One region of the Xanthobacter cornucopiae genome, then DNA from elsewhere that is predicted to be linked to it. Evidence: predicted binding sites of a transcription regulator. Region 1 holds the regulator's gene; each other region holds the start of a gene.

Evidence for each region. The regulator LexA, encoded in region 1, represses DNA repair genes until DNA is damaged. The targets are predictions, from matches to a motif close to TGTTCNNNNTGTGTTCNG.
Region 2: the regulator LexA is predicted to act here: its motif matches at 5,644-5,661, upstream of parE (DNA topoisomerase IV subunit B).
Region 3: the regulator LexA is predicted to act here: its motif matches at 2,608-2,625, upstream of V5F53_RS12780 (ImuA family protein).

What each region holds. Positions count from the first base shown of each region.
Region 1 is NZ_CM195531.1:1,455,050-1,464,520, forward strand. It holds gene moaC (cyclic pyranopterin monophosphate synthase MoaC) at 1-391, shown strand, start outside; gene V5F53_RS06575 (molybdopterin molybdotransferase MoeA) at 433-1,647, shown strand; gene lexA (transcriptional repressor LexA) at 1,835-2,548, shown strand; gene V5F53_RS06585 (ComEC/Rec2 family competence protein) at 2,852-5,026, opposite strand; gene gltX (glutamate--tRNA ligase) at 5,277-6,692, shown strand; gene V5F53_RS06595 (sulfurtransferase TusA family protein) at 6,743-6,946, shown strand; gene V5F53_RS06600 (HpcH/HpaI aldolase/citrate lyase family protein) at 7,108-8,148, shown strand; gene hspQ (heat shock protein HspQ) at 8,243-8,611, shown strand; gene V5F53_RS06610 (invasion associated locus B family protein) at 9,110-9,471, opposite strand, start outside.
Region 2 is NZ_CM195531.1:1,866,056-1,875,526, forward strand. It holds gene V5F53_RS08310 (GntP family permease) at 1-262, shown strand, start outside; gene V5F53_RS08315 (ParA family protein) at 461-1,348, shown strand; gene V5F53_RS08320 (hypothetical protein) at 1,341-1,829, shown strand; gene V5F53_RS08325 (hypothetical protein) at 1,916-2,197, opposite strand; gene recJ (single-stranded-DNA-specific exonuclease RecJ) at 2,410-4,230, opposite strand; gene V5F53_RS08335 (MgtC/SapB family protein) at 4,259-5,509, opposite strand; gene parE (DNA topoisomerase IV subunit B) at 5,755-7,794, shown strand; gene V5F53_RS08345 (MFS transporter) at 7,819-8,979, opposite strand; gene V5F53_RS08350 (DEAD/DEAH box helicase) at 9,256-9,471, shown strand, end outside.
Region 3 is NZ_CM195531.1:2,903,963-2,913,433, forward strand. It holds gene V5F53_RS12775 (Y-family DNA polymerase) at 1-1,807, opposite strand, end outside; gene V5F53_RS12780 (ImuA family protein) at 1,695-2,588, opposite strand; gene V5F53_RS12785 (NAD(P)H-dependent flavin oxidoreductase) at 2,904-3,908, shown strand; gene V5F53_RS12790 (nucleoside deaminase) at 4,023-4,466, opposite strand; gene V5F53_RS12795 (pseudouridine synthase) at 4,755-7,091, shown strand; gene rsmD (16S rRNA (guanine(966)-N(2))-methyltransferase RsmD) at 7,104-7,664, shown strand; gene V5F53_RS12805 (metal-sensitive transcriptional regulator) at 7,880-8,155, opposite strand; gene V5F53_RS12810 (heavy metal translocating P-type ATPase) at 8,308-9,471, shown strand, end outside.

The DNA of each region.
Region 1 (9,471 bases):
CGAGGGCCGCATCGCCATGGCGCCCGCCACCCTCCAGATGGTGCTCTCCGGCAACGCCAGGAAGGGCGATGTCCTGGGCGTCGCGCGCATCGCCGGCATCATGGCGTCAAAGCGCGCTCATGAGCTGATTCCCCTCTGCCACCCGCTGATGCTGTCGAAAGTCGAGGTGGAGATCGATGCCGCCCCCGACCTGCCGGGCCTGGTGGTGACGGCGCGGGTGAAGACCTCCGGCCAGACCGGCGTGGAGATGGAAGCGCTCACCGCCGTCTCGGTGGCCTGCCTTACCCTCTACGACATGGCCAAGGCGGTGGATCGCGGCATGCGGATCGAGGGCATTCGCCTCATCGAGAAATCCGGCGGGCGCAGCGGCGCGTGGCGGGCGGAGGACTGAGCCAACGCGCCGGCCAGACAGCAATAAGAAGGAACCGCGCCATGGCGCTGATGACCGTTGAGGAAGCCCAGAGCCGTGTAACCCAGTCGGCGACCCTGCTCGGCGTGGAAGAGGTTCCGGTGGAGGCCGCGGCCGGCCGGGTGCTCGCGGCCGATCTCATCGCCCGGCGGTCCCAGCCCCCCGCCGACATGTCGGCCATGGACGGCTACGCGGTGCGCGGCGCCGACATCGCCGACACCCCTGCGCGCCTTACCGTCATCGGCGAATCTGCCGCCGGCCGCCCGTTCGGCGGGACGGTGGGGAAGGGCGAGGCGGTGCGCATCTTCACCGGCGCGGTGGTGCCCGAGGGGGCAGACACCGTCGTGATCCAGGAAAATACCACCCGGGACGGCGAGCGGCTGACCACCACGGCGCCCACGGCGGCCCTGCGCAATGTGCGCAAACTCGGCTGCGATTTTCTCGCAAGCACGCCGGGCCTTTACGCCGGACGCCGGCTGACCAGCCGCGACATCATGCTGGCAGCGGCCATGGATCATGCCCTCCTGCCTGTGGCGCGTCGCCCGCGCGTCGCCCTCATCCAGACGGGCGATGAACTGGTGCTGCCCGGGCGCGGCTCCGGCGCGCCTGGGGAGATCGTCGTCTCCAACGCCTTCGGCCTTGCCGCGCTGGCGACGCGCGCCGGCGCGGAGGTGACCGATCTTGGTCTCGTGGGCGACGATCTCGCAGACATCCGCGCCATCGTGGCGCGGGCGCTGAGCGGCGCCTTCGATCTGGTGGTGACTTCCGGCGGGGCCTCGGTGGGCGACCACGACCTGATGGCCCCGGCGCTGCGGGCCGAGGGCGTCGATCTCTACGTGCACAAGATCGCGCTGCGTCCCGGCAAGCCGCTGATGTATGGCAGCCGCGGCGCGGTGCGATGCCTGGGCCTGCCCGGCAATCCCGTGTCCTCGCACGTGTGCGCGCTGGTCTTCCTGGACCCCCTGGTGCGCGCGCTTCAGGGTGACGCAGCGGCGGGCCTGCGCACCGCGCCGGCGCGGCTGGCGGTGGCGGTGCCCGCCAACGACCAGCGCCGCGACTTCATGCGCGCGCGCGCGGAACAGGCCCCCGACGGGTCGGTCCGGGTGACGCCCTTCCCGTCTCAGGACAGCGCCATGCTAAGCGTGCTCGCCGCCGCGGACTGCCTGCTGGTGCGCCCCCCCTTCGCCCCCGCCGCCGCGCCCGGCGACCCGTGCGAGATCATCCCCTTTCACGATTAGCACAAAGGCCGGCTTCGGCCTTTTTGGAGCAAGGTTAAGCCGATCTTCACCCTTGCGGAACACAAAAGGAACAGATACAACCTGTTCTTGATTTGTTTCTTTTCGCAACGCCACCGCACACCCTCCATCCTCCCTGCAGGACGGTACGGTTGAACCAGTGCACGGTGGCTGCGCAACGGGGGGTGAGATGCTGACGCGCAAGCAATACGACCTGCTTCGCTTCATCCATGAACGGCTGAAGGAAACCGGCGTTCCACCCTCGTTCGACGAGATGAAGGAGGCGCTCGACCTGCGCTCCAAATCGGGCATCCATCGACTGATCACCGCCCTGGAGGAGCGCGGGTTCATCCGCCGCCTGCCGAACCGGGCGCGGGCGCTGGAGGTGGTGCGCCTGCCGGACAGCGTGGCTCCCGGCCTCGCGACGCCGCGCGGTACCACGCGCGGCTTTTCCCCCTCGGTGATCGAGGGGAGCCTCGGCAAGGTGCGGCCCGTGGCCGAGGACGAGGAAGACAGCGGGCAGAGCGTCGCGGTGCCGGTGATGGGGCGAATTGCCGCCGGCACGCCCATTTCCGCCATCCAGACCCGCAACGCGACCTTGAATATCCCACCGGAAATGCTCGGCTCAGGCGAGCATTTCGCGCTGGAGGTGCGCGGCGACAGCATGATCGAGGCCGGCATCCTGGATGGCGACACGGTGTTGATTCGCAAGTGCGACAGCGCCGAGACCGGCGACATCGTGGTGGCCCTTGTGGATGACGAGGAGGCCACCTTGAAGCGCCTGCGCAAGAAGGGCGCGTCCATAGCCCTGGAAGCGGCGAATCCGGCCTATGAGACGCGCATCTTCGGTCCGGATCGCGTGCGCATCCAGGGCCGGCTGATCGGTCTCATGCGGCGCTACTGAACGCCCGGGGGCCAGCGCCGGCCTGAACGCAAGCGCACCGGAAGCATCGCGGCCGGCTCAGACGGAGCCCGATGCACCTTTGAGGGGCGGCAGGTGGCGGCATCGAAGCACCCGGGAGATCGGCGCACCCAGGCAAATGCGCCAGGTGGCGGACACCGGTTCGACCCGCCGGAATGAAAAAGACGCGGACACCAGCCGGCGGTCGGCCGGCGCGGTTATGGATGTGCCCCTCTCGATGCACGGCGCGGCAGCCCTGCCCGCTCCCGACGGAACCGTGGTCCGCCGGAAAGGGCGCGGCCTTGGTTACTCCGCGGTGGCGTCGTCGGTCTCGGGCGGCGCGGAATCGGTGGCCATGGCCGGCTCCTCGGGCGGCGAGGGAAGTGGCGGCATCCAGGGCCGGTCGATCCCCGGGTCCCTCGCCGGACGGGCCTGCAAGGCGCCGTCGATCAGGAAGAACGCCAAGGTTCCCGAGCGTTGCAGTTCCGCCGGGGTTACGACCCGCGCCGGGCACCCCCGGGGGGGCACCTCGCGGGTGACGACGATGCGGGCATTCAGGCAGTCCGCCGCCAACCCCTCGGCCCGGTACGAAACGGCGAGGGCGCCGCCGCCCGGAAGCGGGGCGACGCAGCCCAGCCGATCGCAAACGAAGCCCCGCGCCATGTCGTCCCCGCCCGCCGCGCGGCGGTCGCCCTCACGCGTCAGCCACTGCTCGACCAGCACCCGCTGGCCGCGCGCTCCCACGACGGACAACCGCCCGTCGGCGCCGCGCACCGCCACCGTGGCGGCATTCGGCGCCACCAGCACGGCGGGGCGCGGCGGCGCGCCGGAGACCAGGATCGCCGCCAGCAGCGCCGGCAGCGCCAGCAGGCTCGGCACGCCGCGCAGCAGGCAAAGGACCAGAAGCGCCACCGTGAACCAGAGCAGGGCGGCGGCGTTCACGGTGTCGAGCCGGGCATCGGCCCCCGGCAGGGCCGCGACCTGGTCGGACACCGCCAGCATGATTTCGATGCCCAGCCCCATCACCGGCCAGGCCAAGGCGTCCCATCCGAACGGCATCAGCAGCACGCCGATGAGCCCAAACGGCATCACCAGAAAAGTGACGGCGGGCATCGCCGCCAGATTGGCCAGGACGCCGTAGGGCGCGATGCGCTGAAAGTGAAAGGCGCCATAGGGACCGCTGGCCGTGCCGGCCACCAGCGCCGTCAGCACGCTGCCGACGACGAACACCAGCGGCATCAGCGCCAGGCGGGCGGCCACCCCGTCCGGCCGGGGCATCGCCTGCAACGGACGCAGCCGCTCGTAGGCCGCCACCAGGGCCAGGGTGGCCGCGAACGACATCTGTGGACCGGGATCGAGCGCCGCCTCGGGGGTGAGGCCCAGCACCACGACCGCCGCCACCGCCACGGTACGCAAGGTGAGGGCGCGCCGCCCCGCGAGAACGCCGACCAGCACCAGCCCCGTCATCACGAACGAGCGCTGCGCCGGCACGTCATTGCCGGACAAGACGAGGTAGCCGGCGCTCCCGGCCAGCGCCAGCAGCGCCGCCAGGGCCTTGATCGGCCAGCGAAGGGCCAGCGTCGGTACCAGGGCCAGCCCCCCGCGCGCCAGGGCGAACAGGGTGCCGGCCACCAGCGCCATGTGCAGGCCGGAGATGGACAGCACATGCGTCAGTCCCGACACCCGCATGCCCTCCTCCACCGCCGGGGCGATGGCGGAGCGGTCACCGGCCACCAGGGCGACGGCGATCGCCGCAGGCGTGCCCTGCAGCACGGCGCGGATGCGGCCGGCAAGCCCCGCGCGCGCCGCGTCCACCGCCATCGCCACCCGCACCGAGAGGGGAGGCGGGCCGGCGGCCGGCGAGAGCCGTGGGCGGCCGAGCCCGAATCCGACCGCGTCGATGCCCTGGAACCACGGCGCCCGCCCGAAGTCGTGGGAGCCCGGCATCGCCGGACCGAGCGGCGGCAGAAGGCGCGCCGTCTGGGTCAGATGCGCGCCCACCGGCGGCGCAGTGCCCCGCTTGAGGGAAAGCCGCACCAGGCGCGGCTGCCCCTCAAGGCCGGACACCGGCCCCGGATCGAGCCGCAGCAGGATGCGATCGCTCGTCGCGCGCCGCTCCAGCCGCTCCACATGGCCGGAGAGCTTCACCGGAAACGCTGGCGGCGCCGCGACCGCCTCATGCATCACCCACGCGGTGCGCACGCAGCCGGCGGAGAACCCCGCCGCAAACGCGCAAAGGCCGGCCAGGACGCCGGCCAGCACCGCCCGCCGCCGCGCCGCCACGGAGGCCGCCGCCAGCGCCGCCGTGAGGCCGAGCGCCGCCGCCAAAGACGGCTCATGGCGGGCGCCGAAATAGGCGAGAATTCCGGCGGCGAAGGCCACGGGCAACCACAGCGCCAGCCGCCCGGACGCGCTCTCGGCCAGGAGGTCCGCGCCGATCCGGGCCGCCAGGGCGCGCCACAGGGGATCGAACCGCGCCACCGCCGGACGCGCCCCCGCGACGACCGCGACGGCCCGCGCGGGCGGGCGGCCTCCGCCACTCCCCTCGCCCCTGCCCCGCCCCGGCTCCATCGGCATCCCGCCCCGTCGCGCCCGTATTTCTTGTGCGGTGCGCCTATGCTACACGGGCGCCTCGCGCGCGCCACGGCAGACTTTCCGCGGTGCCGGCGGTGCGCCTCGCCTGTTCCCGCGCCCTCCGCCCATGGAGCGCGCCCGGCCCTTCGAGTTCTCCATGTCCGAGATCGTCACCCGCTTCGCTCCCTCGCCCACCGGCTTCCTGCACATCGGGGGCGCCCGCACGGCGCTGTTCAACTGGCTCTACGCCAGGGCCAAGGGCGGCAGGATGCTGCTGCGCATCGAGGACACCGATCGCCAGCGCTCCACCAAGGAGGCCATCGACGCCATCCTGGAGGGCCTCTCCTGGCTCGGCATCACCTGGGACGGCGACCCTATCTACCAGTTCGCCCGCGCCGAGCGGCACCGCGCGGCGGTGGAGGAGATGTTGGCGAAGGGCAATGCGTATCGCTGCTATGCCTCCCCCGAGGAGTTGGAGGAGATGCGCGAACTCGCCCGCAAGGAGGGCCGCCCGCCGCGCTACGATGGCCGCTGGCGGGACCGCGACCCCTCCGAGGCGCCCAAGGACCGCAGCCCCGTGATCCGCCTCAAGGCCCCGCGCGAGGGTGAGACGGTGATCGACGACATGGTTCAGGGCCCGGTCACCTTCCCGAACAAGGACCTGGATGACCTGGTGCTGCTGCGCTCGGATGGCACCCCCACCTACATGCTGGCGGTGGTGGTGGACGACCACGACATGGGCGTCACCAACATCATCCGCGGCGACGACCATCTCACCAACGCCGCCCGCCAGACCCAGATCTACCGCGCGCTGGGCTGGGAGGTGCCGCGCATGGCGCACATCCCCCTCATCCACGGCCCCGACGGCGCCAAGCTCTCCAAGCGCCACGGCGCCCTGGGCGTCGATGCCTATCGCGACATGGGCTATCTGCCGGCGGCCCTGCGCAACTATCTGGTGCGCCTGGGCTGGAGCCACGGCGACCAGGAGGTGTTCTCCACGCAGGAAATGGTCAACTATTTCGACCTCGACAAGGTGGGCCGCTCCGCCGCCCGGTTCGACTTCCAGAAGCTGGAGAGCCTGAACGGCCAATATATGCGCGCCGCCTCCGACGCCGAGCTGCTGGCGGCCATCGACGCGCTGGTGCCGCACCTGCCGGACGCCGCCCATCGTCTCGCCCGCATGACGCCGGAGCGCCGCACGCAACTCGCCGCCGCCATGCCCGGCCTTAAGGAGCGGGCCAAGACGGTGGTGGAGTTGCTCGACAACGCCGAGTTCATCTTCGTGGACCGCCCTCTGCCGCTGGATGAGAAGGCCGAAGCCCTGCTCTCGGAGGCTGGCCGTGTGCATCTTGGAAAACTGGTGCCGTTGCTGGAGGCCGCCGACTGGACCGCCGCCGCCACCGAGGAGGTGGTGCGCGCCTATGCGGTCGAGGCCGGCGTGAAGCTGGGCGCGGTGGCGCAGCCGCTCCGGGCGGCGCTCACCGGCAAGTCCACCTCCCCGCCCATTTTCGACGTGCTCACCGTGCTCGGCCGCGCCGAGAGCCTGGCGCGGCTGAAGGACCAGGCGCGGTGATCGGCCTCAGGCGCGCCGCGCCGGAACCGGAACCGGTGGAGCTGGACCTGATGGGCCTGAAATGCCCGCTGCCGGCGCTGCGCACCCGCAAGGCGCTGGCGGCGCTGCCGGCCGGTGGCCGGCTGGTGGTGACCTGCACCGACCCCATGGCGGTCATCGACATCCCCCATGTGGCGCAGGAAACCGGCGCGGTGCTGGAAGAACGCGTGGTGGATGCCGGCCGCCTCACCTTCACCCTGCGCAAGGGCCATTGAACGCGAACGCCGAGGCGAATAACACCGCTCCCTTGTGGGCAATATCGCTGGCCGCGGCATGTGGGCCGTTGCGGACCGGTGCGAGCTATGATGCAGTGCAACTCAACACGGGCCCGGACCATGGGGGACGTCGTCCCCGCCTCCGGAGCCAGGGGGGATCGATGAAGCTTCCGCGTCAGTTCTTCAAGCCGCTCGCCATCGGCGCGCCCGCGCCCTATCGCGACCTGCCGGTGCGGCTCGAGCGCATGATTCACTTCGTGCCGCCGCACCTGGAGAAGATGCGCGCCAAGGTGCCGGATATCGCCCGCCAAGTGGACGTGGTGCTGGGCAACCTTGAGGATGCCATCCCCTCGGATGCCAAGGAAGCCGCCCGCAAGGGCTTCATCGAGATGGCGCAGGCCACCGACTTCGGCTCCACCGGCCTGTGGACCCGCATCAACTGCCTGAACAGCCCCTGGGTGCTCGACGACATCGTCGAGATCGTCACCGCCATCGGCAACAAGCTCGATGTCATCATGCTGCCGAAGGTGGAAGGCGCCTGGGACATCCATTACCTCGACCAGCTCCTGGCCCAGCTGGAGGCGAAGAACGGCGTCCGCAAGCCGATTCTCATCCACGCCATCCTGGAGACGGCCGAGGGCGTGAAGAACGTGGAGGAGATCGCCAGCGCCTCCCCGCGCATGCATGGCATGAGCCTGGGCCCGGCCGACCTGGCCGCCTCGCGCGCCATGAAGACCACCCGCGTCGGCGGCGGCCATCCCGACTACAAGGTGCTGGCCGACGCCAATGGCGACGCTCCCCGCGCCGGCTACCAGCAGGACCTGTGGCACTACACCGTCGGCAAGATGGTGGACGCCTGCGCCGCCAACGGCATCAAGCCCTTCTATGGCCCGTTCGGGGATTTCTCCGATCTCGCCGCCTGCGAGAGCCAGTTCCGCAATGCCTTCCTGCAGGGCTGCGTCGGCGCCTGGTCGCTGCACCCCACCCAGATCGACATCGCCAAGCGGGTGTTCTCGCCCGACCCCGGCGAGGTGGCGTTCGCCCTCAAGATCGTCGAGGCCATGCCCGACGGCTCCGGGGCGGTGATGATCGACGGCAAGATGCAGGACGATGCCACCTGGAAACAGGCGAAGGTGATCGTGGACCTGGCCCGGATCGTCGCGGCCAAGGATCCGGAAATGGGCAAGGCCTACGGCCTGTGACATAATCCGGCTAAGGACAAGGAGGCGGACGATGGGCGCACAACAGAAGACGAGCTCTCCCTCCGCCGTTGGCGCTGTGGAAGGGGTTGGGGCCATGGCCCCTCCCGCGGTGGTCGCGGCGACGGTCGAGGCTCCGCAGATGCGGTTGGCGAAGTTCCGGATCGGCGAGGTGGTGCGGCACAAGCACTTCCCGTTCCGCGGCGTGGTGTTCGACGTGGACCCGGTGTTCGACAATACCGAGGAATGGTGGCTGTCGATCCCCGAGGACATCCGCCCCGACAAGGACCAGCCCTTCTATCACCTGTTCGCGGAGAATGCGGACAGCGAGTACGTGGCCTATGTCTCCGAGCAGAATCTGGAGGCCGACACGTCGGAGGAGCCGGTTCGGCACCCCAAGGTCAACGAGGCCCTGCTGGACGACGGCGCAGGCGGTTGGCGGGTGCGGCCGGGCAGCCTGAACTGATTCCCACGCACGGCAGGAGGCAAGCCGGCCGCGCCGGTTCGCGCCCGCCGCGTGCAGCGTGCCCCAAGAGTGAGGCTCTCCCCCGCTCTGGTACGATACGACGCGCAAGACCCGCAGGGCGAGGTCTGATTCGCCACCGCCGGGAGAGGCGCCGCTGACGGGCACTCCACAAGACCAAACCCATGCCATCCCATGGCGATGTGGCGCCGGCTACAGGCCCATGCGGCCGCCGCCACATCGGGAATCGGGGCAAGCAGCGCCCCAATACGCCTGTGCCACATAGGTCCCCCGCGATCGGCCGGGCTCGTCAGGGCGCAAGCCCCTGCCCGCGCGTGCCGTGGCGGCGGGTTCTCCGGACGCTGAACACGCAAACGGCACGCGCCGGACGTGGCGCGCGCCGTTTTGATCTCACACGCCCTGCACCCCGAGGGCTCAGCCCCCAGGGCACGGAAGGCGTCATCGGCGGGCGAGCGTCAGCCTCACTTGGCGCTCACAGCCTCACTTGGCGCCCTGGGCGTTGGCCTTCTCCAGCTCCTGCCCCTTCTTCAGCAGCGCCGCCTTGTTCTGCTCATCCTGGGCCTGCTGCTTGGCGCGGGCCTCTTCCATGCGCTTCTTTTCCTGCTCGATGGCCACCTTGGCATCGACGCCGGGGCTGTCGTAGGCCTTGCCGAAATCGGCGTTCGACACCGGCAGGCTCAAGGTGCGGCCGACGCCGTTCACCATCTGCAGATAGACCGCATTGGCCTTCTTCAGCTTGGCGATGAAGCCGGCATCCACCTCCACGTCGCCGATGCAGGTGGCGCCGCCGCCCTGGATGGGATTGCAGATGACGAACGGAATGGAGACGGGCTCCTTGTCGA
Region 2 (9,471 bases), 410 kb from region 1:
CATCGCGCTGGCCGCCATGTCGGAGCAGTTCATCGCCCAGGCCCACGCCTACGGCATTCCGCTGGAAGTCATGAGCCGCGTCGCCTCCATGGCCTCCGGCGGCATGGACACCCTGCCCCACAACGGCGCCGTCATCACCCTGCTGGCGGTGACGGGGCTCACCCACCGCCAGTCCTATGGCGACATTTTCGCCATCACCCTCATCAAGACGGCGGCGGTGTTCTTCGTCATCGCCTTCTACTGGCTCACCGGCCTGTACTGAAAAACCAGCGGGGATGCGGCCGCCGCCGCATCCCCGATGCGGGATTTGCGCTGTTTACAGCCCCGCCCGTGCGCCACCGCCCGCGGGCGGGGCGCATCTCATCGCCATTGCGTTGTATTGTGTCTCATCCACACCTCCGCTAGCGTGCGCCGAGGGCACCGTGTGGGGCAAAGTGGCATGTTGGCTGGGAATGGCCGCGTGATCGCGGTTGCGAACATGAAGGGCGGCGTCGGCAAGACCACGACGGTCGTCATGTTGGCGGAAGGGTTTGCCGCCGTTGGGATGCGGGTTCTCGTGGTGGACCTCGATGCCCAGTCGAACGTCTCCTATTGCTTCGCGCCTGATGATGCGCTGCGCGAGCTCTACGACAAGCGGCGGACGATCACCTCGTTCCTGGACGATCGCCTGCTGCGCGACACCAAGCCCGCCATCTCCACCTACATCGCGCCCAACATCTCGAATGTCACAAAGGCCGGACAGGCGCTACCGATCGACCTGATCGCCGCCCACCCGCGCCTGCGCATGCTGGAACGCGAGATCATCTTCGAGTTTGCGGAAAAGCAATACGGGCTGAAGGCCCTGGAAGGGCGGACGGTGAAGGTGCTGCAGGACGTGCTGCCGCAGTTGCGCGCCACCTACGACCTGATCCTGTTCGATTGCGCACCGGGCATCTCCGCCTTCACGGAGGTGGCCATTCGCCTGTCCGACCTCGTGATCGTGCCCACCATTCCCGACTTTCTGTCCACCCTCGGCTTCGACATCTTTCAGACCTCGATCTGGGGCGACCTCCAGACCAAGCCCTCGGCGTTGCCGAAGCCCAAGCGCCGGCCCGCGGTGCTCGCCACCCGGGTGGACCCGCGCAAGACCCAGCACAAGCAGGTGCTTGCGGAGATGAAGGAAGAGGCTGGGGAACCGGATGCCGTGTTCACCCTGTTCGACCTCGTTATGCACAGTCAGGCAGCCATCGAGCGCGCCATGGACCCGGAACAGTATTCTGCACAGCCGACTTTCGTGCAAAAATGGGGAAACGGAATTCAACTGGTGCGAGACCTCATGGACGAGACGTGGAGACGCCTCAATGATTGAGGACGTTGATTTCTTTCAGGTGCTTCATCAGATCTTGGCCCATCCCGCGCTTTTCAACGTGGCGCCGGAAGCCGTGCGCGGGTTCGTGCACAAGATCGTCGCAGCGCGCCTCGCCGATGACGGGCTCGCCCTGGATGACCTCGTTGCCATCCGCGCCCTGGTCGGTCCCTCCGTGTTCGAGGATGCCCTGGACGGCGTGCCCCCCGCCAAGGTCAAGGCCCTCGTCACCCGCTTCGACCCCCATGCCACGGGTCTCAGCACTCCGCCCCTGCGCGTGCGGCACGTGCTGGCCCTGGCGGACGGCAGCGCCAGCATGAGCGCGGCGCCGACCAAGAAGACATCCAAGCGTCCCCCCAAGCCGAAGGCCGAGGAGGCGCCCGCCCCGCCCGCTCCAGCGGCGAAGCCCGGCACGGACGCGCCGACGCGGCGCAAGCGCATGAGCGGGCGCACCGCCATTCAGGTCTCCGACCGGCGCGAATAGCGCGGGTCCGGCTCGAACCTCGTCCAGCTCGAACCTCGTGCGGTCGAAGCTGGCCCGGTGTCCGTCAGCGACAGAACGATCGCCGATCAGCGTGGCCGCGCCCCCGAGCCGGTCGGCGCCTCGGGCGGCCGGGTGAAGATCTCGGCCGCGGCCACCGGCGGCGGCACCAGCACGGCCCCCATGCCCAGCCACAGGTCACGGACGGCGGCAAGGGCACCCCCAGCCATAAAGGCGGCGAAATTGGCGCCGAAGTGGACGAAGCATTCCCGGATGACATGAAGGTCCGTTTCCGGGTGTGGCCGCCACCGGGCCGTCATGTCCACCAGGATCTGCGTCACCGTCCCGGTGCCCACGGCCGAAGTGAGCAACGCTCACGGGCCTTTGGTATTATCGGCGCGCCGCGATCATGCCGCCCCCCAACGGCAGGCCCGCAGGGCTGCAATCGCAACGGTCATTCGTCCTCGCCCCGTCCAAACGGATGTCGCAAGCGCCCGGCCCGGCTCGGACCACGAACGCACCGGACACATCTCCGGCATTCCGCAGATGAACGTGCTCCGGCGGCACGGCGCACCACCGGCTCTCACCCCACCTCGGCCATGTCCTTGATGCGCAGTGAGACCCGGGTCTCCCCTTGCCAGGTCTCCGGCTCCAGGCTACCGGCCACGTGCACCGGTCGCCCGCGCGCGGCCAGCAGCGCCCGGCCCAGCGGCTCCTCCGCCACCCGGAAGGCCACCGCCCTGAGGCTGGTTCCATCGCCGGAGAGCAGCCGCGCCCGCACATGGCCGGCGCCGAAGCTCTCCACATAAGACAATTTGTGGTTGGGGAAAGCGAACATCGGCTCGGCATTGCCGGCGCCGAACGGTCCGGCCCGGGCAATGGTTTCCGCCAGCGCCGGGGTCGCCGCGGCGGCGGTCAGGGCGCCATCCAGGGTCAGGGCGCCCTCGGCGCGGGCGCGCTCCACATCGGCGGCGAGCCGCGTTTCCAGATGGGCGCGCAGCTCGCCGAGCCGGGCGCGCGCCACCGTGAGGCCGGCCGCCATGGCATGGCCGCCGCCCTTCACCAGCAAGCCCGTGTCCACCGCCTCGCGCACCGCGCGGCCAAGGTCCACCCCCGGCACCGAGCGGCCGGAGCCGGTGCCGGTGTCGCCCGCCAGGGCGATGGCGAAGGCCGGGCGCTGGAACCGCTCCTTCAGCCGCGAGGCCACCAGCCCCACCACGCCGGGGTGCCAGCCCTCGCCGCTCACCACCACCACCGGCCCCTCGTCATGCAGGCCCAGCGCCGCCTGGGCCTCGGCCTCGGCGGCGGCGACAATGGCCCGCTCCACCGTCTGGCGCTCGGTGTTGAGGCGATCGAGCTCGGCGGCGATGGTCTTGGCTTCCATGGGGTCCTGGGTCAGCAGCAGGCGCGTGCCCAGCGCGGCATCGCCGATGCGCCCGCCGGCATTGATGCGGGGCCCCAGGATGAAGCCCAGGTGATAGGGCCGTGGCGGCCCGTCCAGCCGCGCCACGTCCATCAGCGCGGTGAGGCCGAGCCGGCCGCGCCGGCGCAAGGTGATGAGCCCCTTGGTGACAAACGCCCGGTTGAGCCCCTTCAGCGGCACCACGTCGGCCACCGTGGCCAGGGCCACGAGATCGAGCGCCTCCAACAGGTCAGGGGCCGGCCGGGCGGCGCCGAAATGCCCGCCCTGCCGCAGCGCCCGCACGAGGCCGACGGCGGTGATGAAGGTCAAGCCCGCCGCGCACACATGGCCGAGGCCCGACAAATCGTCCTCCCGGTTGGGATTGACGATGGCCACCGCCGGCGGCAGCGCCTCGCTGGCCTGGTGGTGGTCGATCACCACCACGTCGAGGCCCAGGCGCCGGGCGGCGGCCAGGGGCTCGGCGGAGGTGGTGCCGCAATCCACGGTCACCAGCAGGCGCACGCCCTCGGCGGCCAGCGCCTCGATGGCGGGCACGTTGGGGCCATAGCCTTCGAAGATGCGGTCTGGAATATGAAACAGGGGATCGAGCCCGGCCGCCCGCAGCACCCCCACCAGCAGCGCGGTGGAACAGGCGCCATCCACGTCATAGTCGCCGAACACCGCCACCTTTTCCCCCTGCATCACCGCATGGGCCAGCCGCGCCACCGCCGGGGCCATGTCGGTGAGGGTATCGGGGTCAGGCAGAAGGGTGCGGATGGCGGGGTCGAGATAGGTCTCGACCTCCTCCAGGGCCACGCCGCGGCCGGCCAGCACCCGGGCCAGCAACTCGCTGATGCCATAGCGCTGGGCCATGGCCAGGGCGGTCTGGGCGCCGCGCGGGTCGAGCCGCTCCCGCCAGGCACGGCCGGTGGCGGAGGAGGCGACATTGAGGAAGGGACGATTCGTCAGGGCGGGAGTCACCGGCGCATGAAGCCAGAGCACGAAGGCGTCGTCGAGGCACCGCGTGTCGTTACATCACCCGCAGGGCCAGCACCACGGCGAGCGCCGCGCCCGCCGCAACCGCTGTGGCCAGGGCGAAGCGGAGCGTGAAGGCCGCAGTGCCGCCGGCGGCCGCGAACACGATGCGCCCCACTCCGTTCATGCCCAAGGCGATCAGGATGCACACGGCCGCGCTCTCATAGGACAGACCGTTGCCGGCGAGGCGACTGGCGTTCAGCGACGGCACATCCACATCCACCAGCCCCGCCACCGCGCTCACCACATAAAGGCTGCCCGGTCCCACCAGCTTCAGCAGAATGCCGGAAATGGCCGACACCGTGCCGAACAGCGCCGCGAACGCCGCCAGCGGCCCGATGTCGATGGGGTTGCCCGGGCTGCTCCCCCCCGGCTCGCCGGCACCGCGGCGCATGAGCAGCGCGCCGACGATGCCGAAGCCCGCCGCGGCCGCCACCGCCGCCGGCCCCAGCGATGCCAGCAGCTCCGGCCGCACCACGGCGCAGATGACCAGCACCCGCAGCACCGAGACCATGGCCGCCAGCGCCGCGCCGCCGGCCAGCCGCCCCGCGGGCTCGCCGGCCGAGGCCCGCCGCGCGAAGGCGATGGCCACCGCCGTGGACGACACCATCGCCCCGCCGAGAGCGGAGAAGAGAACGCCCTTCTGCGGCCCCACGACCTTCACCGCCACATAGCCGGCGAACGAAATGGTGGCGGTGAGCACCATGAACAGCCAGATCTGGCGCGGATTGATGCTGTCGAACGGATCGATGGCATGATCCGGCAGCAGCGGCAGGACGATGACGGTCATGCCCAGCAGCAGCAGCGCCGAGCGCAGCTCGGGCCAGGTCAGGTGCCGCAGCAGCGCATGCAGCATCTCGCGGGCCGCCAGCAGGGCCGTGACGGCGATGGCTGCGGCGGCCGCCACCGACGTGTCGCCCACCACCGCCAGCGCCCCCAGAGCGAACACCAGCAGCGCGGCGATGATGCTGGTGACGCTGTAGTCTCCGTCGTGCGCCATCTCCCGGTACTTGAACGCGGCGAACAGGCCGCCGGCGGACAATCCGGCCACGATCAGCACCGCCGGGCTCTCCAGCGCCTGCGCCAGGGCGGCGCTGACCCCGCCCAGCAGGCCGATCAGCGCATAGGTCCGGATGCCGGCGGTGCGCCGGCCCTCGGCCTCCCCGCGCTCGCGCCAGCCGCGCTCCACCCCCACCAGCAGGCCGACGGCGAGGGAGACGGCAAGGCGGAAGATCAACTGGTCCATGAGGTCGACTGGTCCATGAGGTCGACTGGTCCATGAGGTCGGCGCCCGGCGCGGCTGATGGATGCCGCTTCGCGGCGATCCTAGCCGAAACCCCGGCGGGGCGCTGCCAGCGACGAGCGAGGGTCGGCCAAAAATGTTTCTCTTTTGTTCCATCCCGCCATCGAGTCTGGCACAGTGGATGTCACCCTCCGGTCCCGCCGCACGATTCGCGTGCGCAGGTCTACGCCCTCTGCTATCGACCCTTCATGTCCGACACCGACGATCTCTTCGGCTCCGCCTCCCGTCCCCGGTCCGCGTCCAAGCCGGCCGGTCGGGCGAAGGCGGCTGCCGTGCCCGCCATGGATTCCGATTATACCGCCGCCCACATCGAAGTGCTGGAGGGGCTGGAGCCGGTGCGGCGGCGGCCCGGCATGTACATCGGCGGCACCGATGCCAAGGCGCTGCACCACCTGTTCGCGGAGGTGGTGGACAATTCCATGGACGAGGCGGTGGCCGGGCATGCCTCATTCATCGAGGTGCAGCTCGCCGCCGACGGCTACCTGACGGTGATCGACAACGGCCGCGGCATTCCGGTGGAGGACCACCCCAAGTTTCCCGGCAAATCGGCGCTGGAGGTCATCATGACCACCCTGCACGCCGGCGGCAAGTTCGACAGCAAGGTGTACGAGACCTCGGGCGGCCTGCATGGCGTCGGCGTCTCGGTGGTGAATGCGCTGTCCGACCACCTGGAGGTCGAGGTGGCGCGGGACCAGACCCTCTACCGCCAGAGCTTTGCCCGGGGCGTGCCCCAGGGGCCGGTGCAGAAGGTGGGGCGCATCACCAACCGGCGCGGCACCAAGGTGCGTTTCCATCCCGACCCCGAGATCTTCGGCCCCGCCGCCCGGTTCGAGCCGGCCCGGGTGTTCCGCATGGCCCGCTCCAAGGCCTATCTCCACGGCGGGGTGGAAATCCGCTGGTCGTGCGACCCGGACCTGCTGAAGGGCGTGGAGGGGGTGCCGGAGAAGACCGTGTTCCGCTTCCCCGGCGGCCTCAAGGACTATCTGGCGGCCGATCTCGAAGGCCAGACCCTGGTGCACCCGGACATCTTCTCCGGCCGCATCCAGAAGGCCGGCGGCCACGGCTCGGTCGAATGGGCGGTGGCCTGGGTGGCCGACGGGGACGGCGGCATTTCCTCCTATTGCAACACCATCCCGACCCCCGACGGCGGCACCCATGAGAACGGCCTCCGGGCGGTGCTGCTCAAGGGCCTGAAGGACCATGCCGAGCGCTCCGGCCAGGGCAAGCGCGGCGCCGTCATCACCGGCGACGACGTGGCCACCGGCTGCGCCGCCATGCTCTCCGTGTTCGTGCGCGAGCCGGAATTCCAGGGCCAGACCAAGGATCGCCTCGCCACCACGGAGGCCGCCCGCATCGTCGAAAGCGCGCTGCGCGACCCGTTCGACCACTGGCTGGCGGCCAATCCAAACCAGGCCAGCCGGCTGCTGGAGCATGTCATCGACCGCGCCGAGGATCGGTTGCGGCGCAAGCAGGAGCGGGAAATCTCCCGCAAGACCGCCGTGCGCAAGCTGCGCCTGCCCGGCAAGCTGGCGGACTGCTCCAACACCGAGGCGGCGGGCTCGGAGCTCTTCATCGTCGAGGGCGACTCGGCCGGCGGCTCCGCCAAGCAGGCTCGCGACCGCAAGACCCAGGCGGTGTTGCCCCTGCGCGGCAAGATCCTGAACGTGGCCAACGCCGGCCGCGACAAGCTGGCCTCGAACCAGCAGATTTCCGACCTCGCCCTGGCCCTTGGGTGCGGCAGCGGATCGAGCTATCGCGAAGGTGACCTGCGGTACGAGAAGGTCATCATCATGACCGATGCCGACGTGGACGGGGCCCACATCGCCTCGCTCCTCGTCACCTATTTCTTCCGCCAGATGCCCCGGCTGATCGAGGACGGGCACCTTTACCTCGCGGTGCCGCCGCTCTACCGCATCACCCAGGGCGCCAAGACCCTCTATGCGCGCGACGACGCCCACAAGGAAAAGCTGCTGAAGAAGGAGTTTTCCGGCAAGGGCAAGGTGGAGGTCGGCCGCTTCAAGGGCCTGGGCGAGATGATGCCGGCCCAGCTCAAGGAAACGACCATGGACCGCAAGACCCGCACCCTTCAGCGGGTGCGGATCGAGGACGTGGAGCGGGCCGCCACCATCGACATCGTCGAGCGCCTCATGGGCAACAAGCCGGAGGCGCGCTTCGCCTTCATCTCCGAGCACGCCGCCTTCGCCGACGAGGAACTGCTCGACATCTGAGGCCGGGGCGGCCTCACGCCGGAGTCAGCCGTGGCCGGCATCGGCGGGGCGGGGCGCCAGCCGCCAGGCCGGATAGGCGAGCGCGATCAGCGCTGCGCCGGCGAAGAGAAACACCGGCTCCACCCCCACCACCGCCGCCATCTGGGACATGGCCACCGCCCCCAGCGCCTGCCCGACGAAGAAGAAGGAGGCGAACAGCGCCACCGCCGAGCCCCGCGCCGCCGGCGCCAGCTCCGTGGCCAGGATCTGCAACACATTGTGCAGCATGTAGAAGCAGAAGCCGCCAAGGGCGAACAGCACTGCCACCACCGCGAGCTTCGGGATCAGCACGGCGGCGATGAACAGCAGGCCGAGGCTGACCGCCCCCGCCCCCATCATCCCGCCCAGTCCCAGCAGCCGCACCAGCCGCGGCACCGCCAGGCTGTAGAAGGCCCCGCCGATGGCGAAGGCGGCGAGCACCAGGCCCGCCTCCACCGCGTCGCCGAGCCCGTGCGCCACCATCAGCGGCGCCACCATGGGGAACACGCCGAAGGAGAAGGCGCCCTCGATGGCCACCACCGCATAGACCTTGATGGACAGGGGGTTGCGCAGCACCAGCCCGTAACGGGCGATGGAGGCGCCGAACGAGAGCGGCTCGCTGGCCTTGAGCTCGCGGATGCCGACAAAGGAGGTCAGCGCCGCCGCCCCGGCGATGACACTCGCGGTCCAGAACACCTCGCGCCACCCCACCCAGGCGGCGATGAAGCCGGACGCCGCCGAGCCGATGAGCTGGCCCAGCACCAGCGCCAGCAGGATGCGGCTGAGCGCCAGCGGGCGCTGGTCGAAGCTGACGCGGTCGCCCACCATGGCCAGCACCACCGGAATGATGCCGCCGGCGAACGCCCCGGACAGCACCCGCGCCACCAGCAGCATCTCATGGCTCTCCGCCAGCGCCGAGGCGCAAAGGCCAGCCGTGAGCAGCGCCAGGTTGAAGCGCACCAGCCGCACCTTGCCCACGGCATCGCCGATGGGGCCGAACACGAGCTGCATGGTGGCATAGGGAAAGGTGAAGGCGCTGGCCAGCATCGCCACCTCCTGCACCGTCACCTTGAGGTCCGCCGCCAGGATGTTGAGCATCGGATCCACGGCACGCATGGAAAACGTGCTCGCGAAGGTGGCGAGGCCGAGAACGAGCAGGAACGGCATGGGGGAGACTCGACGCATACGACAGGTTCGGCGCTACCCCTCCCCCGCCGCGACCCTCAGGTCAATATGCCCCAGGGTCAGAGCTTCACCCGCCGCCGACCGCTCACCCCAAACGTAAGGCTGACGTATACATTGACATGACGCTGGTTTTTCATATGTTGCTAATCGTCGTCCGAGTTATGTCGAATCCAAGCGCGCCGACCGACGACCACTCGTCTGAGCCCGTACGGCACGGGACGTTCGATCAGCGGCGCGCCGCCGCATCCAAAAGATGCAATGTCATTTTCCGAACTCGGCCTGAGCGAGAAGGTCCTCGCGGCTGTCGCCGAAACGGGCTACACTGAGCCCACACCTATTCAGGCCCAGGCCATTCCCCATGTGCTGGCGCGCCGAGATGTGCTCGGTATTGCCCAGACGGGCACTGGCAAGACTGCGGCCTTCACCCTTCCCATGCTGACGCTCCTCGAGCAGGGCCGCGCCCGGGCACGCATG
Region 3 (9,471 bases), 1.4 Mb from region 1:
TCCCGCCAGCGGGGGAGAATGGGACAGGACGGCCCCCGTCCAGCCGCAACGCGGGGGCGCCGCCCCGCCCGGCACGGGCGTCCGGCCCGGCACGGGCGTCCGGCACGGGCACTCCCATGTCATTCCCCCTGGCGTCGCATTCGTCCTTCGGCGCGGCTCCCCGCCCTCCCCCCCGGCCGGTGGGAATCTCAGGCGGCGCCTGTTCCTCCGGAGCGGTCGCGCCCACCTCGCCGTCTCCCCCCTCCGCAGGGGAAGGAGGCGGGAAATGACGCCCGTCCACGGGCCACAGAGTGGCGCGGGCCTCCGCGCCGCCCGTCCGCCTCCCCCGCGCGGCGGGCGATCCCAAGGCCCGCCGGGCCACGGCCACCTCGCCCCGCTCGACCAGGGCCGAAAAATCCAGGGCCGAGGAACGCTCAGCCAAGGGGGGCTCGACCAAGGGGGGCTCGACCAAAGGAAACTCGACGAAGGGGAGCGCGGCGGAGAGCGTCTGGGCCCGTTTGTCCAGGGCCACAACCGCCTCCGACCAGCCGCCCGCGCCTTGGGCGGGCACGGCGCGGCAGGCCTCTTCGGGAATGTGGCGGTCCTCCGGCGCCAGGCGCTGCACCTGGGCCGCCCCGAAGCGGATGGCGAGGCGATCCACCAAGGCCTCCAGGGCCTCCCCCCCGTCGGCGCCGAGGCCGGTCGCGCGCGCCGCCGCGTCCCCGCCGTCCAGCCCGTCCTGGGCGGCGACGAGCGGCGCCGTCTCGCGCACCGCCAGCCGCACCAGCTCGAAGCCGAATCCGGGGTCGAGGCTGGACAGGGTCGCCACCTTCTCCGCCAGCAGGCGCCGCACCATGGCGGGATCGCGCAGCGGGCGGCTGGTGCCGATGGATAGGCGCGTCACCCGCCCGTCCACCCGGAACAGGGACAGGTCGAGCCGGCGGGCGCCCACCCCTTGCCGCTCCAGCGCCACGGCGAGGGTGGCGGCGAGCTGGGTGGCAAGACCGAGCACGTCGTCCACCCGCTCCACCGGCTCCACCAGGGCGCGCTCGGCGCAGAAGACCGGCGGGGGAAAGCGATAGTCCACCGCCGAGGGCGCGGCGCCCAGGGCCTCGTCCAGCCGGCGCAGCAGGCCCGGACCGAACCGGGCGGCCAGCGGCGCGCGCGGCTTGCCGTAAAGGTCGCCCACGTGGCGGAAGCCAAGCCGCGCCAGCGCGTCCACCGCCGCCGCGTCAAGCCGCAGGGCGGCGAGCGGCAAGGGCGCGAGAAGCACCGCCAGATCCTCCTCCGCCGGCACCACCGCCCCACCCCCGCCAGCGGCGAAGCGGGCGAGGGCGAAGGCCGCGCCCTGGGTGGCGGCGAGCGCCGCCCGCCCGGTGAAGCCGGCCAGCGCCACCCGCCGCAACAGGTCGCGCACCAGCCCCGCCTCGCCCCCGAACAGGTGGGCGCAGCCGGTCACGTCCAGCACCAGGCCGTCGGCGCCGTCGAGGGAGATGAGCGGCGTATAGCGCTCGCAGGCGTCGGCGATGCGTTCCAGCATCCGCGCGCGGGCGGGGGCGTGGTCCTCGCTCACGTCCAGGTCGGGATGGCGGGCCCGCGCGTCGGCCAGCGACAGGCCGGGAGCAAGGCCCAGGGCGGCGGCGGCGGCATTGACCGCGCACAGCCGCAACGCGTTCCCCCCCGGCGCCGCCACGGCGCGCGGCCGCGCCCGCGCCTCAGGCGACATCCGCCGTTCCAGCAGGTCCGTGGGCAGGCGCGGGAGCACCAGGCTGAGATAGCGCCGGCCCGGCCCGGTGGGCGCCGAGGTCGAAGCGTTCACCACGCTCATCGCCCGTCTCCCCGTCCGGCGCCGGATGGAACCGCCCGTCGCGGACGCTCAGCGGCCAGGCGCCGGTGGGGCCGAAGCGGTTGCGGGTGAGATGCGCCGACAGGCGCGGCGGACCAAGGCCGCCGAAGCCGTCCGGCGCCGGGCTCGGCAGCGCTGAAACACGCCAGCGGGTCAGCGCCGCCGAGGGCGCGGCATCGGCCGCGTGGCGCAGCAACAGGCCGAGACGGCCACTGCCCCGAACCGCGAGGGACAGGCGCCGGGTGGCGGTGAGCACCTCGGGCACGGGCGACAGGCACTCCCCGAGGACCATGGACAGACCCGCGCATTTCAACCCCTCCTCCATCACGAACAACACGTCCTGCGGCTTGCGCACCCGCACCAGCAGCAGCGCTTCCGGCGGCAGGCCCAGCGCCGCCAGCCCCGGCCCATAGAGGCGGCCCGCCTCCCAGCCCGCCCTGTCCTGCTGCGCCAGCAGCACCGGGCGCCGCGCCGTCCGCGCCGCCAGCGCGGCAAGGCCCAGGGCGAAGACGCTCAAGGCGCCCTCGTCCCCCGGGGCCCCGGCCGCCTCGTGCAGCGCCCCGCATGCAAGGCCGCCGCCCAGCGCCGCATCCACATCCGGCGCGCCAAGGCACAGCCGCCGGGGCGCGGCGGCAGCGTTGACACCGCCGCCGTTTCCGCGATCTTCACCGCCCGGCGCCGCCACGCCGCGCTCGATGGCCCCGACGAGGGTGCGCAGGCGCGCGAGATCGGCCGCCGTGCGAGATGCGAGCGGATCTGTCATGACGGTTCGTCCGCCTCATTGTTCCCTGTTTGTTCTTGATAGATTCCGGAACCGGCCGGCAGAGTCAAGCCGCCCTCGGGACGCGGAGCGCGCGCGCCCACCGCCACCGGGCGATGGCCCCAATTGACAGGCCCTTCACCTATAGGTCAACCTCAGGCCCGGTGGACCGCGCCCCGGTCGATCCCCCCGCCCGGACATCGCCGAGGGGGGACGCCGAGAGAGCCACCCGAGAACAACATGCGCCACCCGGCGCGGGAAACGCACACCAGCCTCGCCCGCGCCCCCACCGGACGGCGGAGCGACCGGAGGACCCAGATGCCCCACAGCTCGCCTCACATCCCGTCCGCGCCGGCAGTGCCGTCGCTGCCGCCGGCCCTCGACGGCCGCCTGGCGGTGCCCGCCATCGCCGCGCCGATGTTCCTGGTCTCGGGGCCGGACCTGGTGGTGGAAACCTGCCGGGGCGGCGTTCTGGGCACCTTCCCGGCCCTCAACGCCCGATCGAGCGAGCTCTATCGCGACTGGCTCGACGACATCGCCGGCCGCGCCGCCGCGCCCGCGGACGCTCCGTTCGGCGTCAACCTGATCGTCCACAAGACCAACGCCCGCCTTGCGGCCGACCTTCAGGTGACGGTGGACAAGCGCGTGCCCCTGGTCATCACCTCGCTGGGGGCGGTGCGCGAGGTGGTGGAGGCGGTGCACGCCTATGGCGGCCTCGTGTTCCATGACGTCATCAGCCGGCGCCATGCGGAAAAGGCCATGGAGGCGGGGGTGGATGGCCTCATCGCCGTCTGCGCCGGCGCCGGCGGCCATGCCGGCACCCTGAGCCCGTTCGCCCTCGTCGGCGAGATCCGCCGCTTTTTCGCCGGCACCCTGGTGCTGTCCGGCGCCATCTCCACCGGCGCCCACATCGCCGCCGCGCAGGTGATGGGGGCCGACCTCGCCTATCTCGGCACCCGCTTCATCGCCACCCAGGAGAGCCTGGCCCCGGTGGAATTCAAACAGATGATGCTCGACGCCGCCGCCGCCGACATCCTCTACACCGACGCCATTTCCGGCGTGAACGCCAATTTCCTGAAGCCCTCGATCCTGCGCGCCGGGCTCGACCCCACCGCCCTGAGGGCCCACGGCGGGCTCGACATGGCCAACGAGGCCAAGGCCTGGCGCGACGTATGGTCGGCCGGCCACGGGGTCGGCGCCATCACCGACATCCCCACCGCTGCCGAGCTGTGCGCGCGGCTCGCCCGCGACTATGACGCGGCGCTCGCCCGTGCCGCCGCCCGCGCCACCCGGCGCCGGCCGGACCTCGCCGCCGCCTCCTGAGGCCCCGGGCCCGCCGCCCGGCGCCCGAGCCGGGCGGACCGGAGCCGATCGACTGAGCCGGATGGACCGCGCGGCGCGCGGCCTTTCCGGCCGGGCGCACGCCCTGTCGGCCTCCTATCGCCGGTCCTGGAAGAAGGCGCGCAGCACCTCCGCCGCCTGGCGCTCGGCGATGCCGCCATAGACCTCCGGGGCATGGTGGCAGGTGGGCTGGGAGAAGAAGCGCGGGCCGTTCTCCACCGCCCCGCCCTTCGGGTCCGAGGCACCGAAATAGATGCGCCGCAGCCGCGCGAACGAGGCCGCCCCGGCGCACATGGCGCACGGCTCCAGCGTCACGTAGAGATCGCAGTTCACCAGCCGCTCGGACTTCAGGCGCGCCCCGGCGGCGCGGATCACCAGCACCTCAGCATGGGCGGTGGGATCGTTCAGCTCGCGGGTGCGGTTGCCGTCGCGGGCCAGCACCTCGGTGCCGCGCACCAGCACCGCCCCCACCGGAACCTCGCCCCGCTCGGCCGCCGCCCGCGCCTCGTTGAGCGCCATTTGCATGAAGGTTCCCGACATGGTGTCCCGGCAAGGTTAAGGAGCCTCTCCACGCGACGTGGACACCGGCTCGCGGAAGGAAAACGCGGCGAAACGACGATCCGGGGCCTTCCCTGCTTCAACGACGCGCGAGAAGGCCCCATTGCGCTCGCCGCGCCCCCTCCGGTGTGCTAGAGCCGGCATGAGAGGTTCCATGCCGCACGCGGCGCGGAACAAGCCCATTCCCTTCAATCCATCATGCGCAGGGTGTTCATTCGGCAGGGCTCGATGAACCCGAGCCCTGCCGAACGGACGCATTCGACCCCTTCAATGCCGCGCACATCACCGCCCCGCAAGGACAAGAACAACGTTCCGCGCCAGAAGCGCGAGCTGCCCGCCGCCCCCAGGAAGGAGGCAGAGCGCATCGCCAAGGTGGTCGCGCGCGCGGGCCTCGCCTCCCGCCGGGAGATCGAGGACTGGATCGCCCAGGGCCGCATTGCCGTGAACGGCGAGGTGCTCACCACCCCCGCCGTCACCGTGACCGCGCAGGACGTGATCACCGTGGACGGCGCGCCGCTGCCGGAGAAGGAGCGCACCCGCCTCTTCCTCTACCACAAACCGCGCGGCGTGGTGACCACCAACCGCGACCCGGAAGGCCGCACCACCCTGTTCGAGATCCTGCCCAAGGGCCTGCCGCGCCTGGTCAGCGTCGGGCGGCTCGATCTCAATTCTGAAGGCCTGCTGCTGCTCACCAACGACGGCGGCCTCGCCCGCGTGCTGGAGCTGCCGGAAACCGGCTGGCTGCGCCGCTACCGGGTGCGCGCCAACGGCGAGATCGACCAGGCCAGGCTCGACACCCTCATCAAGGGCATCTCCGTGGACGGCGTGGACTACGGCCCGATCGAGGCCGAGCTCGACCGCGTCCAGGGCGCCAACGCCTGGATCACCGTATCGCTGCGCGAAGGCAAGAACCGCGAGGTGCGCAACGTGCTCGGCGCGCTGGGGCTGAAGGTGAACCGCCTCATCCGCATTTCCTACGGCCCGTTCCAGCTCGGCGACATCCCCGAGGCCAGCGTCGAGGAAGTGCGCACCCGCGTGCTGCGCGAGCAGATCGGCGCCGAGCTGTCCGCCGCCGCCGGCGCCGACTTCGAGAGCCCCCTGGTGGAGCGGGAGCAGGAGTCTCCGCCCGAGACCGCCCAGCGCCTCGCCACCCGCATGTCGCAGGAATATGCCGAGCGGGCGGAACGCCTCGCCAGCAAGGTGCGCGCGCCCAAGCCGCCGGTGCAGGACGAGTTCCGCGCCGCCGGCCCCAGGGTGCGCCAGCGCATCGCCGAGGCCGGCGCCGTCGAAAGCCGGGGCACGGTGGCCGATCGCAAGGGCCGCACCGTGAAGGTGGAGCGCCTCGCACCCGGCGCCGCGCGGGCGGACGAGCGGCCGAGCCGTTCCGGACTCCGCTCCGGCCCACGTCCCGGTGGCAAGGATTTCGACCGGCCCGGGCGCAGCCAAAGGTTCGAAGGTGATGAGCGGCCCCGCCGCCCCTCGCATGGGGGCGGGGATGGCGGGCGGCGGTTCGAGGGCGACCTGCCACAGCGCGGGTTCCGCCCCCGCGACGGCGAGGGCCGGGACGACTTCCGCCTGCGCGCCGACCGGCCGGGACGCGGCTCCGGCCCCGCTGGCGGTGGCGAGACCCGCAGCCCCCCCCGCGGCGAGGGCTTCGGTGCCCGCGCCGAGGGTGACGCACGTGGCCCGCGCGGCTTCCGGCCCCGCGAAAGCGAGGGCCGCGAGGACTTCCGACGCCGGGATGATCGTCCGGCCTCCGGCAAGCCCCCCGGTCGCGGCCATGGGACCGCCGGCGAGGACCGGCGCCCGCCCCGCGGCGAAGGCTTCGGCGGACGACCCGAGGGCGGCGAGCGCGGCCCGCGGGGCAAGAGCTTCGGCAACAAGAGCTTCGGCGACAGGCCCGGCGCCAATCGCGGCCATGGCGCCGGCGGCGAGGACCGCCGTCCGCCCCGCGGCGAAGGCTTCGGCGGACGACCCGAGGGCGGCGAGCGCGGCCCGCGGGGCAAGAGCTTCGGCAACAAGAGCTTCGGCGACAGGCCCGGCGCCAATCGCGGCCATGGGACCGCCGGCGACGACCGGCGCCCGCCCCGCGGCGAAGGCTTCGGCGGACGACCCGAGGGCGGCGAGCGCGGCCCGCGGGGCAAGAGCTTCGGCAACAAGAGCTTCGGCGACAGGCCCGGCGCCAATCGCGGCCATGGGACCGCCGGCGACGACCGGCGCCCGCCCCGCGGCGAAGGCTTCGGCGGACGACCCGAGGGCGGCGAGCGCGGCCCGCGGGGCAAGAGCTTCGGCAACAAGAGCTTCGGCAACAAGAGCTTCGGCGACAGGCCCGGCGGCAATCGCGGCCATGGTGCCGGCGGCGAGGACCGCCGTCCGCCCCGCGGCGAAGGCTTCGGCGACCGGCCGGAACGCAAGGGACCGCCCCAGGAGCGGGGCAAGGCGGGGTTCAAGGGCGGCCCCGCCGGCGCGGGCGGCCGGCCCGGCTTCGGCGGGCGGCCCTCGGGCGGCCCGAAGGGCGGCAAGCCTTTTGGCGCCGGTGGCGGCAAGGGCGGGTTCAAGGGTGGCTCCGGCGGCGGGCGCCCCTCGGCGCCGCGCGGCAAGCGCTGAGCTGAAAGCCCCATGCGCATCGTCGGCGGCGCGCTGAAGGGACGGACGCTGAAGGGGCCCCCCTCCAGCGCCACCCGGCCCACCTCGGACCGGCTCCGCGAGAGCCTGTTCAACGTGCTCGCCCACGCCTATGGCGATCCCTGCGCCGGGGCGCGGGTGCTGGACCTGTTTTCCGGCACCGGCGCGCTGGCCATCGAGGCCCTCTCGCGCGGGGCGCGGTTCGCGCTCATGGTAGAGGAAGCGGCGGGTGCGCGCGCCGTGATCCGCGACAATGTGGATGCGCTCGGCCTCACCGGCGTCACCCGCATTTTCCGTCGCGACGCCACCCGGCTGGGGCCGCTCGGCCCCGGCGAGCCCTACGGCCTGGTCTTCTGCGATCCCCCCTACGGCCGGGACCTGGCCACGACGGCCCTGGCCGGCGCGCGGGCGGGCGGCTGGCTCACGCCCGACGCCCTGCTGGTGGTGGAGGAGCGCACCGGCGCCTTCACCACACCAGACGGCTTCCACGAGTTGGAGCGGCGCCCCTATGACGAGAGCGAACTGATCATCCTGGAACTGACGCCCACCGCCTAGGGCGATCGCGCGGCATCCGGTTCGCGGACAGCGCGCCCGTTGCCTCAGGCATTGGCAGCCCGCGTCCCTGGCCCCGTCCCCGGTTGGCCCCGACCCGGCCCTGGACGGCAAGCGCGCGGGACGCGCGCGGAACCCTCCGCCCCCACCGGTCCCGCATCGGCCGCCGGCGGTGAAAGCCAGGTCCCGGCGGCCTTCCCTCACGGATCCGGCGACGCCTAGCGCTCCGCGCGCATGATCACCGCCATCAGCTCGGCCACCTTGCGGCGCTGGTCCTCGGCGTCGCCGGAGCGAATGGCGTGCTCCACGCAATGGCCCACATGGTCCCGCAACACCTCCTCCTCGACCCGCTTCAAGGCCGCCCGCACGGCGGAGATCTGGGTGATGACGTCGATGCAATAGCGCTCGTCCTCCACCATGCGGGAGAGGCCGCGAACCTGGCCCTCGATCCGGCTCAGGCGTTTGAGGACTTGATCCTTGGTGGGGCTCCGCATGCCTTGCCATATACCCCCATGAGGTATATTCAACAAGCCGGATACCCCCCGGGGGTGTTGGATTCTTGCCGGGCATGCGCCAGCTCAAGGCCGCGCGGAGCGGACGGGCTACAGCTGAACCCGGAGCTTCTGGAGCCGAGAGGACAGCGGCAATGGCCCAAGACCACGCACACGACGGCCATGGACACACCGGCCCGCACCCGGCCGGCGCGTCCGACTGCTGCGGCGGCAAGGCGCCGCCGCCCCTCGACCTGAACGCCCCGCCCCCCTCTGCCGCGAGCCCCGCCACCGCCATCGACCCGGTGTGCGGCATGAGTGTGCCCCTGGGCGCCGACAAGCCCGCCAGCACCTTCGAGGGCAAGACCTATGTGTTCTGCTGCGAGGGCTGCAAGCAGACCTTCGACGCCGACCCCGCACGCGCCCTCGCCAATACCCCACCGCCGCTCGCCCTGCCGCCCCGGCCCGCCAAGTCTGCGGTCATCGCGCCTGCGGCGGGCGATGACCCGGCTGCCGCCGCCTGCTGCGGTGGACACGATCACGCAGGACACGCCCCCGCGTCGTCCGCCCCCCCGGCCAAGGTCAAGGACCCGGTCTGCGGCATGGACGTGGACCCCGCGCCGGAGGCCGGCAAGCCCTTCAACCTTTACAACGGCCGGTCGTTCCATTTCTGCTGCAACGGCTGCAAGGCCAAGTTCGAGGCCAATCCCGAGCCGTATCTCGCCCCGGTCGTCGATCCGGTCTGCGGCATGACGGTGGAGCCCGCCGGCGCGAAATACGCCGCCCGCCACGCCGGCAAGACCTATTTCTTCTGTTCCGCGTCCTGCGAGACCAAGTTCAAGGCCGATCCGGCGGTCTACACCGGCGAGAAGGCGCCACCGCCGCCGGCCTCCGTGCCGGAGGGCACCATCTACACCTGCCCCATGGACCCGGAAATCCGGCAGGTGGGCCCCGGCATCTGCCCCATCTGCGGCATGGCGCTGGAGCCGGAGATCGTCACCCTGGACGAGGGACCCAACCACGAGCTTGCCGACATGACGCGGCGGTTCTGGATCGGCTTGGCGCTGACCCTGCCGGTGTTCGTGCTGGAGATGGGCCAGCACCTCGCCGGCCTGCACCTGCTGCCGCAGCAGACCTCCAATTATGTGCAGGTGCTGTTCGCCACGCCGGTGGTGCTGTGGGTGGGCTGGCCCTTCCTCGTGCGCGCGGCGCTCTCGCTGAAGACACGCTATTTCAACATGTTCACCCTCATCGGCATGGGCACGGGGGTGGCTTATCTCTATTCGCTGGTGGCCACCTTCCTGCCCGGCCTGTTCCCG